Regions from separate parts of the Streptosporangium becharense genome, predicted to be linked through region 2. Evidence: predicted binding sites of a transcription regulator. Region 2 holds the regulator's gene; each other region holds the start of a gene.

Evidence for each region. The regulator HrcA, encoded in region 2, represses chaperone genes, less so after heat shock. The targets are predictions, from matches to a motif close to TTGGCACTCTCNNNNNGAGAGTGCCAA.
Region 1: a site for HrcA is predicted at 1,542-1,568, ahead of groL (chaperonin GroEL). Genes of this name have one in related genera too.
Region 3: a site for HrcA is predicted at 2,029-2,055, ahead of groES (co-chaperone GroES). Genes of this name have one in related genera too.

Annotation. Positions count from the first base shown of each region.
Region 1 is NZ_JACHMP010000001.1:4,362,820-4,366,143, forward strand. Features, by position in the region: gene thrC (threonine synthase) at 1-370, shown strand, start outside; gene F4562_RS19330 (MoaD/ThiS family protein) at 393-668, shown strand; gene F4562_RS19335 (cold-shock protein) at 1,106-1,306, shown strand; gene groL (chaperonin GroEL) at 1,679-3,307, shown strand.
Region 2 is NZ_JACHMP010000001.1:2,037,173-2,040,496, forward strand. Features, by position in the region: gene F4562_RS08730 (16S rRNA (uracil(1498)-N(3))-methyltransferase) at 1-160, opposite strand, end outside; gene dnaJ (molecular chaperone DnaJ) at 194-1,330, opposite strand; gene hrcA (heat-inducible transcriptional repressor HrcA) at 1,345-2,358, opposite strand; gene F4562_RS08745 (hypothetical protein) at 2,541-3,305, shown strand.
Region 3 is NZ_JACHMP010000001.1:3,046,554-3,049,877, forward strand. Features, by position in the region: gene groL (chaperonin GroEL) at 1-1,536, opposite strand, end outside; gene groES (co-chaperone GroES) at 1,628-1,939, opposite strand; gene F4562_RS12950 (Uma2 family endonuclease) at 2,280-2,918, shown strand; gene F4562_RS12955 (class I SAM-dependent methyltransferase) at 2,938-3,324, shown strand, end outside.

The sequences.
Region 1 (3,324 bases), 2.3 Mb from region 2:
CGTGATCCGCCCGGTCAAGCCCGACACCATCGCCAAGTCGCTGGCGATCGGCAACCCGGCCGACGGCCCCTACGTGCTGGACATCGCCCGCCGCACCGGCGGGGCGGTCGAGGACGTCACCGACGCCGAGATCGTCGAGGCGATCCGCCTGCTGGCGCGAACCGAGGGCATCTTCGCCGAGACCGCCGGAGGCGTCACCGTGGGAGTCCTCCGCAAGCTGGTCGCCTCCGGGGTGCTCGATCCCGAGGCGGAGACCGTGGTGCTCAACACCGGCGACGGGCTGAAGACCCTCGACGCGGTGGCCGGCCAGGCACGTCCCACCGCGGTCATCCGGCCGTCTCTTGACGCATTCCGTACGGCTATCGCCTAAAAATCGCGAAAGGTATTGAATTATGAGCGTTTCTGTACGGATTCCGACGATCCTCCGGACTTACACCGGCGGAGCCGCCGAGGTGAACGCCGAGGGTGCCACCCTTCGTGACGTTCTGCAGAAGCTGGACGCGGACTTCCCCGGCATCGGAGCCCGGATTCTCGACGAGACCGGGAAGATCCGGCGTTTCGTGAACGTCTACGTCGGTGATGAGGACGTCCGTTTCGCCGACAATCTCGACACCGCCACGCCCGCGGGTGCCCAGATCTCCATCATCCCGGCGGTCGCCGGGGGCTGACCCCGGATTCGGCGGTCCCGCACCGGATCCCCCTCCCGCGCAGACCCGGCGGCTCCGCTTCGGATCCCGCTCCCGCACCGATTCGGCGGTCCCGCACCGGATCCCGCTCCCGTGGGACCGCCTGGGGCACACTCTGTACCACCTCATATGACACCCGCCCGGCTTCCGCCGGGCGGGTGTCATGCTTTGTGGCGCGAGGTCGCATTCGTTGGCTCCGTAAAATAATGTAATCTTTAACTAACTAATCGTGATAACCAAACATCCTCGCGTACTAAATGCGTCGGTAAAGAGGGAGTTTGTTGGTTGACTCTGTTGCCCAACCGCGTCTCACAGGTATGGTCGAGGGCGATCGACGTAGGCGATGTCTCCGCCTCGGAGATTGAGGACTTCGCGAGAGGAATGGGCGTCGTCCTCAAGCCCAGTAAGAGGAGTCGCAAGTGGCGCAGGGCACCGTCAAATGGTTCAACGCGGACAAGGGCTACGGCTTCATCGCGGTAGACGGTGGTAAGGATGTGTTCGTCCATTACTCCGCAATCATGATGGACGGTTACCGCTCACTCGAACAGGGCCAGCGGGTCGAGTTCGAGATCACCCAAGGTCAGAAAGGCCCGCAGGCGGAGTCCGTCCGGGCGGTCTGACGTAGCCGTTCCGTGAATTCTGCGGAAAGTTTCGGCTGGGTCCGGTGGCAGCGCAGTCCGCCGGAACCGTCGCGGAGGCCCGGCCCATCCCCTTGGCGGGTGGGCCGGGCCTCCGCTTTCCGGCCGGGATCCGGCCTCCCGGGTGGTCGCAGGGCATGGGATCCGGCTTCCCGGGGCGGTCGCAGGTCATGGGGGTGCGGCTTGCACTCGGCAGGGTAGAGTGCTAAACAGATGGTTGGCACTCACGGTTTGAGAGTGCCAACCCTGGATCGAGGCGATGGGGCCTGCCGAACGGAGTCGTGGGCCCACATGCCGTCGCGGGCGTCGACTCGGTCCGGTGCAAGCCACCCTGTCTTTGGGAGGTCTAGCCGTATGGCAGCCAAGATGATCTCGTTTAACGAGGACGCCCGTCGCGGTCTCGAGCGCGGTATGAACCAGCTCGCGGACGCGGTCAAGGTGACCCTCGGCCCCAAGGGCCGTAACGTCGTTCTGGAGAAGAAGTGGGGCGCCCCCACCATCACCAACGACGGTGTCTCCATCGCCAAGGAGATCGAGCTCGAAGACCCGTGGGAGAAGATCGGGGCCGAGCTTGTCAAGGAAGTCGCCAAGAAGACCGACGACGTCGCAGGTGACGGCACCACCACCGCCACCGTCCTCGCCCAGGCTCTCGTCCGCGAGGGTCTGCGCAACGTTGCCGCCGGCGCCAACCCCATGGCCCTGAAGAAGGGCATCGAGGCCGCTGTCGAGCGTGTCTCCGAGGAGCTCTCCAAGCTGGCCAAGGACGTGGAGACGAAGGCGCAGATCGCCTCCACGGCCTCGATCTCCGCCGGCGACCCGCAGATCGGCGAGATGATCGCCGAGGCGATGGACAAGGTGGGCAAGGAAGGCGTCATCACCGTCGAGGAGAGCAACACCTTCGGGCTGGAGCTTGAGCTCACCGAGGGTATGCGCTTCGACAAGGGCTACATCTCGCCCTACTTCGTGACCGACCCGGAGCGCATGGAGGCCGTCCTCGAGGACCCGTACATCCTCGTCGTCAACTCCAAGGTCTCCGCCAACAAGGACCTGCTCCCGGTTCTCGACAAGGTCGTGCAGGCCGGCAAGCCGCTGCTGATCATCGCCGAGGACATCGAGGGCGAGGCCCTGGCCACCCTGGTCGTCAACAAGATCCGTGGCCTGTTCCGCTCGGTCGCGGTCAAGGCCCCGGGCTTCGGTGACCGCCGCAAGGCCATGCTGGGCGACATCGGCATCCTCACCGGTGCCCAGGTCATCAGCGAGGACCTCGGCCTCAAGCTGGAGTCGACCGCGCTCGACCAGCTCGGCCGCGCCCGCCAGGTCATCGTCACCAAGGACGAGACCACCATCGTCGACGGTGCCGGCGACGCCGAGCAGATCGCCGGCCGGGTCAACCAGATCCGCGCCGAGATCGAGAACACCGACTCCGACTACGACCGCGAGAAGCTCCAGGAGCGTCTCGCCAAGCTGGCCGGCGGCGTGGCCGTCATCAAGGCCGGCGCGGCGACCGAGGTCGAGCTCAAGGAGCGCAAGCACCGCATCGAGGACGCCGTCCGCAACGCGAAGGCGGCCGTCGAGGAGGGCATCGTCCCCGGCGGTGGCGTGGCCCTGCTGCAGGCCGGCGCCAAGGCGTTCGACAAGCTGGAGCTCGTCGGCGACGAGGCCACCGGTGCCGCGATCGTCAAGAAGGCTCTTGAGGAGCCGCTGAAGCAGATCGCCGTCAACGCCGGCCTTGAGGGCGGCGTCGTGGTGGAGAAGGTCCGCAACCTCACTCCGGGCGAGGGCCTCAACGCCGCCACCGGCGAGTACGTCAACCTGTTCGAGACGGGCATCATCGACCCGGCCAAGGTGACGCGTTCCGCGCTGCAGAACGCGGCGTCCATCGCGGCGCTGTTCCTCACCACCGAGGCCGTCATCGCCGAGAAGCCCGAGAAGAACGCTGCTCCGGCCGGTGGCATGCCGGGCGGCGGCGACATGGACTTCTAAGTCCTGACGCTTTCCAC
Region 2 (3,324 bases):
CCACGCACTCGGCGACGGTGCCGGCCCCGTCGGTCAGGTCGAGCCGTTCCCCGGCCCGCAGCCGGCGTACGGCCGCCGCGTGACGTCCTTCGGGGCCGCCGAAGGCGAACTCCGCCCTGGCCAGGTCGGCGGGGTCGGCCAGGAAGACCGGGACCGTCATCGGCCGCCGGTCCCGCCGGGGCCGGCGAGGCCGTCAGCGACCATTGAAGGCGTCCCGCAGCCGGGAGAAGAAGCTCTGCTGGCCGGGGGCGAACCTGCCGGGCGGTCGCTCCTCGCCACGGAGCCGGGACAGCTCCCGCAGCAGTTCCTCCTGGGCCGCGTCGAGGCGGGTGGGGGTCTCCACGTTGACGTGGATCATCAGGTCACCGCGGCCGGTCTCGTTGAGACGCTGCACGCCCCGGCCGTAGAGGGGGATCGTCTGCCCCGACTGCGTGCCGGGCCGGATGTCCAGCTCCTCGGCGCCGTCGAGCGTCTCCATGGTCAGCGTGGTGCCGAGGGCCGCCGCGGTCATGGGAATCTGCACGGTGCAGTGCAGGTCGTCGCCGCGACGTTCGAAGATCTCGTGCGGACGCTCGACGATCTCCAGGAACAGATCGCCGGGAGGGCCGCCCCCCGGGCCGACCTCGCCCTCGCCCGCGAGCTGAATGTGGGTGCCGTCCTCGACGCCGGCCGGGATACGGACCTTGATCGTCCGCCGGGTGCGGACCCGGCCGTCGCCGGAGCACTCCTGGCAGGGGTGACGGATGATCGACCCGAAGCCGCCGCACTGGGGGCACGGCCGGGAGGTCATGACCTGCCCGAGGAAGGAGCGGGTGACCTGCGAGACCTCGCCGCGGCCGTGGCACATGTCACAGGTGTCGGGGTGGGTGCCGGGAGCGGCCCCGGCGCCCGAGCAGACCTCGCAGACCACGGCGGTGTCGACGACCAGCTCACGCGTGGTGCCGAAGGCCGTCTCGTTCAGGTCGAGCTCGACCCTGATGGTGGCGTTGCGGCCACGACGGGCCCGGGAGCGCGGGCCGCGGCCTCCGCCGGCACCCGCGGCGCCGAAGAAGGCGTCCATGATGTCGCTGAACGGGAAACCCGCTCCGAACCCGCCGGCGCCGCCGCCCGGGGAGAAGGGGTCGGCCCCCATGTCGTACATCTGGCGCTTGCCGGAGTCGGACAGGACCTCGTAGGCCTGCGTGATCTCCTTGAAGCGCTCCTGCGTCTCGGGGTCGGGGTTGACGTCGGGATGCAGTTCGCGCGCCAGGCGGCGGTACGCCTTCTTGATCTCTTCCGGACTGGCGTCGCGGCGCACCCCGAGGGTGCCGTAGTAGTCGCTCTTAGCCACTTTTCGTTGACCTCTTAGGATGCAGCCAGGATCTGGCTGACGTAGCGTGCCACCGCGCGCACCGCGCCCATCGTGACCGGATAATCCATTCGCGTCGGACCCAGCACACCGAGCCGGGCCAGTTGCTTGTCCCCCGAACCGTACCCGGCGGCGACGATGGACGTGCCCCGGAGCCCGGTGTAGGGGTTCTCCGAGCCGATCCGCACCGTCACCGACGACTGGCCGGCGGTCTCGTCGAGCAGCCGCATGAGCACGACCTGCTCCTCCAGTGCCTCCAGGACCTCGCGGAGCCCGACGGTGAAGTCGCCTCCGGCGAGGTTGGCCGCCCCGGCGAAGACGATTTTCTCGTCGCGCCGCTCCACCAGTGACTCCAGCAACACCGAGAGGATCGTGGTCGCCAGCGGCCGGTCTTCGGGGGGCAGGCGGCCGGGCAGGTCGGCGACCCTGTCGGGAACGCTGGTGAGCCCGCAGCCGTCGAGCGACGCGTTGAGCACCGCCCGCAGGTGGGCGACGCGGTTGTCGTCCACGGCGTCGGGCAGTTCGATCACGCGCTGCTCGACCCGGCCGGTGTTGGTGATGAGCACGAACATCAGCCGGCGCTCGCTCAGCGGCACCAGCTCGACGTGCCGTACCGTCGAGTTGCTCATCGTGGGGTACTGCACCACCGCGACCTGCCGGGTGAGCTGGGCCAGCAACCGCACCGTGCGCGTGACGACGTCGTCGATGTCCACCGCGCCGGCGAGGAAGCTCTCGATGGCCCTCCGCTCGGCGCTCGACAGCGGCTTCACCTGTGAGAGCCTGTCGACGAAGAGCCGGTAGCCCTTGTCGGTGGGCACCCGGCCCGCGCTGGTGTGGGGCTGGGCGATGTAGCCCTGCTCCTCCAGCACCGCCATGTCGTTGCGGATGGTCGCCGGCGACACGCCCAGGTTGTGCCGCTCCGTGAGAGCCTTGGACCCCACCGGTTCGTTGGTGGACACGTAGTCCTCGACGATGGCGCGCAGCACGGCGAGCTTCCGGTCGTCGACCAACGTGGTCACCTCCTGCCTGCGTCCGAAGGGGAAACACGAGGCCTGGCACTCTGTGTTCCCGAGTGCCAAGTGTACGGCCCCCGCCCGGAAGGCGCGATAAGCAGGAGGTGTGGACGACCGGGCCAAGTCGTTGGCAAGTCAACTGCTATCGCGATCCAAGTACCACACGTCACCATTGGTGTATGTCTAATAATTATGGATCTTTCCCGGGTGGCACCCCGGGTGGTCCTGGTTACGGCGCCCCTCAGCAGCCGTACGGTCAGCAGTACTCGAGCGGCCCGTCCTACGGCGGATACCCCCCGCCCAACTATGGAACTCCGCAGGGAACGCCCGCCGCGACGAAGGTCAAGCCCAGCCTCGGTTGGATCTTCGGCGCCTGGTTCCTCGCGATCGTCAGCGTCATCATCGGGATCGTCGCCATCGTCGGCGGCGGCGTCGGCCTCGTCAAGGCGGTCGCCGACGCCGCCCCCACCGAGTCCTTCGCCTCCGGCGAGACCGTGACGGTCTCGCTCGACCCCGCGAACAAGCCCGCGATCTACATATCCACCTCCGCCCCGACCAAGTACGAGTGCTCGCTCCAGGGCGCCAGCGAGGCCGACAAGCCCCGGCTGGAGAAGTCGGTCGGCACGCAGACCGTGACGCTCAACGGCGTCGTCTGGGAGCAGGGGCTGCGGATCGGGATCGACAAGGCGGGCGACTACCAGGTCCGTTGCGTCGCGGACCAGGCGGACACCACCAAGTTCGGTGTGGGCCGGGAGTTCGTGACCGGTGCGGTGGCGGGCGTCGTCGCCGGGTTCGGCATCCCCCTGGTGGGCATCCTGCTGGCGATCGTCGTGACGATCGTCGTACTGGTCAAGCGGAGCCGCGCACGCAAGCGCCAGGCCGCCGCGGCGGCCCCCGCCCACTCGGCGGGACCGTGGGGGCAGACCCGTCCGTACGGTAGCTGACGGTCGCCTTTGCTACCGT
Region 3 (3,324 bases), 1.0 Mb from region 2:
CAGCAGCATGCCGGCGATGGAGGCGGCGTTCTGGACGGCCGAGCGGGTGACCTTGACCGGGTCGATGACACCCTGGGCGACCAGGTCGCCGTACTCGCCGGTCGCGGCGTTGAGGCCGTGGCCGACGGACAGCTCCGCGACCTTGGAGGTCACGACGTAGCCTTCGAGGCCGGCGTTCTCCGCGATCCAGCGGGCCGGCTCGACGAGCGCCCTGCGCACCACGGACACACCGGTCGCCTCGTCGCCGGACAGACCCAGGTCGTCGAGGACCTTGGAGACGTGGACGAGCGCGGAGCCGCCGCCGGAGACGATGCCCTCCTCGATCGCCGCACGGGTCGCCGAGATCGCGTCCTCCAGGCGGTGCTTCTTCTCCTTGAGCTCGACCTCGGTGGCCGCGCCGACCTTCAGCACGCAGACACCGCCGGAGAGCTTGGCCAGGCGCTCCTGGAGCTTCTCGCGGTCCCAGTCGGAGTCGGACTGCTCGATCGCGAGCTTGATCTCCTTGACCCGGTCGGCGATCGCCTGGGCGTCGCCGGCGCCGTCGACCACGGTGGTGGAGTCCTTGGTGATGACGACACGGCGGGCGGTGCCCAGCACCTCCAGGCCGACGTGCTCCAGCTTGAGGCCGACCTCCTCGCTGACGACCTGGCCGCCGGTGAGGATGGCGATGTCCTGCAGCATGGCCTTGCGGCGGTCACCGAAGCCCGGCGCCTTGACGGCGACGGAGGTGAAGGTGCCGCGGATCTTGTTGGTGACCAGGACCGCGAGGGCCTCGCCCTCGACGTCCTCGGCGATGACCAGCAGCGGCTTCTTGGTCTGCGCGACCTTCTCCAGCAGCGGCAGGAAGTCCGCCACGGAGGAGACCTTGCTCTGGTTGATCAGGATGTAGGGGTCCTCCAGGACCGCCTCCATGCGCTCCTGGTCGGTCACCATGTAGGGCGACAGGTAGCCCTTGTCGAACTGGAGACCCTCGGTGAACTCCAGCTCCAGGCCCATGCTGTTGGACTCTTCGACGGTGATCACACCGTCCTTGCCCACCTTGTCGAACGCCTCGGCGATCAGCTCACCGATCTTGACGTCCTGGGCCGAGATGGTCGCGACGTGCGCGATCTCCTTCTTGTCCTCGACCGGGCGGGCCGACTCGATCAGCTTGTCGCTGACGGCCTTGGCCGCGAGGTCGATGCCACGCTTGAGCGAGAGCGGCTGGGCACCGGCGGCGACATTGCGCAGGCCCTCACGGACCATCGCCTGGGCCAGGACGGTCGCCGTGGTGGTGCCGTCACCGGCGATGTCGTTGGTCTTGGTCGCGACTTCCTTGGCCAGCTGGGCGCCGAGGTTCTCGTACCGCCCCTCCAGCTCGACCTCACGGGCGATGGTGACACCGTCGTTGGTGATGGTCGGCGCGCCGAACTTCTTGTCGATGACGACGTTGCGGCCCCGCGGGCCGAGCGTCACCTTGACGGCGTCGGCGAGGGCGTTGACGCCGCGCTCGAGGGCTCGGCGCGCGTCCTCCTCGAACGCCAGGATCTTCGCCATGACAATCCTCCCTGTAAGTACGTCAGCGCATCAAAGCCCCGGGCGCTCGCGCGGCCCGGGGCTCGATACGTCATCTTCGGTGAAGCGAGAACTACTTCTCGATGATGGCGAGCACGTCACGGGCGGAGAGCACGAGGTACTCCTCGCCGCCGTACTTCACCTCGGTGCCGCCGTACTTGCTGTAGAGGACGACATCGCCCTCCTTGACGTCGAGCGGGATGCGCTTCTCGCCGTCCTCGTCCCAGTTGCCCGGACCCACCGCGAGGACCTTGCCCTCCTGGGGCTTCTCCTTGGCGGTGTCCGGGATGACCAGGCCGGAGGCGGTGGTCTGCTCGGCCTCAAGCGGCTGGACCACGATACGGTCGCCGAGCGGCTTAACGGGAACCTTGGTGGCGGTCGTCACGTCGGACCTCCCCTTCAGATTTGAATGATCTAGAAGAGGCGACCAGCGGTCTGCCGTCGCGGGTGTCAGACCTGACCTCGTCGCATGGATTGGCACTCTCACGGGGAGAGTGCCAATACGGAACAGTATGCAAGGTGGCCTTGACAGTCAACACGAGCCACCCCTTCTGCGCTTCAGGCGAACGTCAAACCCTGCCCAAACCATCCACATCGCCAGGTGAAACACCGGGTGCGCATCTCACGGAACGGGGAACGTACGCATGGGACGGGCAATCGGACGGCGACGGGAATGTGACCGGATGACCACTCATGGCGAACGCGGCGACGCTACGGTGAGCGATGTGACCAGCACGCTCAGCGAGAACACCGGTGCCCGCGACGTGGTCCGCGACCCGCTCGCGAACTGGCCCCTGCCTCCCCCCGGAGGCTGGACGGCCGACGACCTCGACCGCCTGCCCATCGACGGCCCCAACGGCGAGCTGGATCTGTTCAAGCACGTCGAACTCGTCGATGGAGCCCTCATCCTCATGTCCCCCCAGAGACGTTTCCACGAGTACCTCCTGTACGGCCTGCGGACCGCCCTCAACGAACAGGCGCCCGGCGACCTCAAGGCGGTCATGCAGATGGACGTCACGCTCGGGCCGAGACAGCGCCCGTGCCCGGATGTGGTGGTGGTCGGCAGCGAGATCGCCAAGGACCGGTCCCGCACCTCCTACACTCCGGACGAGGTCCATCTGGTGGTCGAGGTCGTCTCACCGGAGTCCGAGTTCCGCGACCGCGAGGTGAAGCCCAGACGCTACGCCGAGGCCGGCATCCGGCATTTCTGGCTCGTGGAGAACAGCGACGACGAACCGGTCGTCCACGTCTACCGGCTCGATCCCGTCACCCGCTCCTATGTCCCCACCGGCGTCCACAGCGGCCGTCTCAGGGTCACCGCCCCGTTCCCCGTCGACGTCGACCTCGCCGAGTTGCCCGACTGAGGCGGTAGCGTCGGGTGGCGTGGACCTCGACGCGTTCCGGGAACTGCTGACCCCGCTCGGCCAGGAGGCGCTGGACGCCGCGGCACAGGTGGCCGGGGACGACCCGGTCTCGGCGGTGACGCGGCTGCGCAGACGCTACGACGCCGGGCTGGTCTCGGCGGCGCTGACCCAGGCCGGGCTCAGGCTGCGCGCGCGGGAGAAGTTCGGCGCGGACGCCGACCTGATGTACTTCACCCCCGCGGGGCTGGAGCAGGCCACCCGCCGCGAGGTCGCCGACCACCGGGCACGACGCATCCCCGCGGGCTCGCGGGTCGCCGACGTCTGCTGCGGCATCGGCGGGGACCTGCTGGCCCTGGCCAGGGCCGGGTGCGTCGTGGAGGCCGTCGACGCCGACCCCCTCACCGCC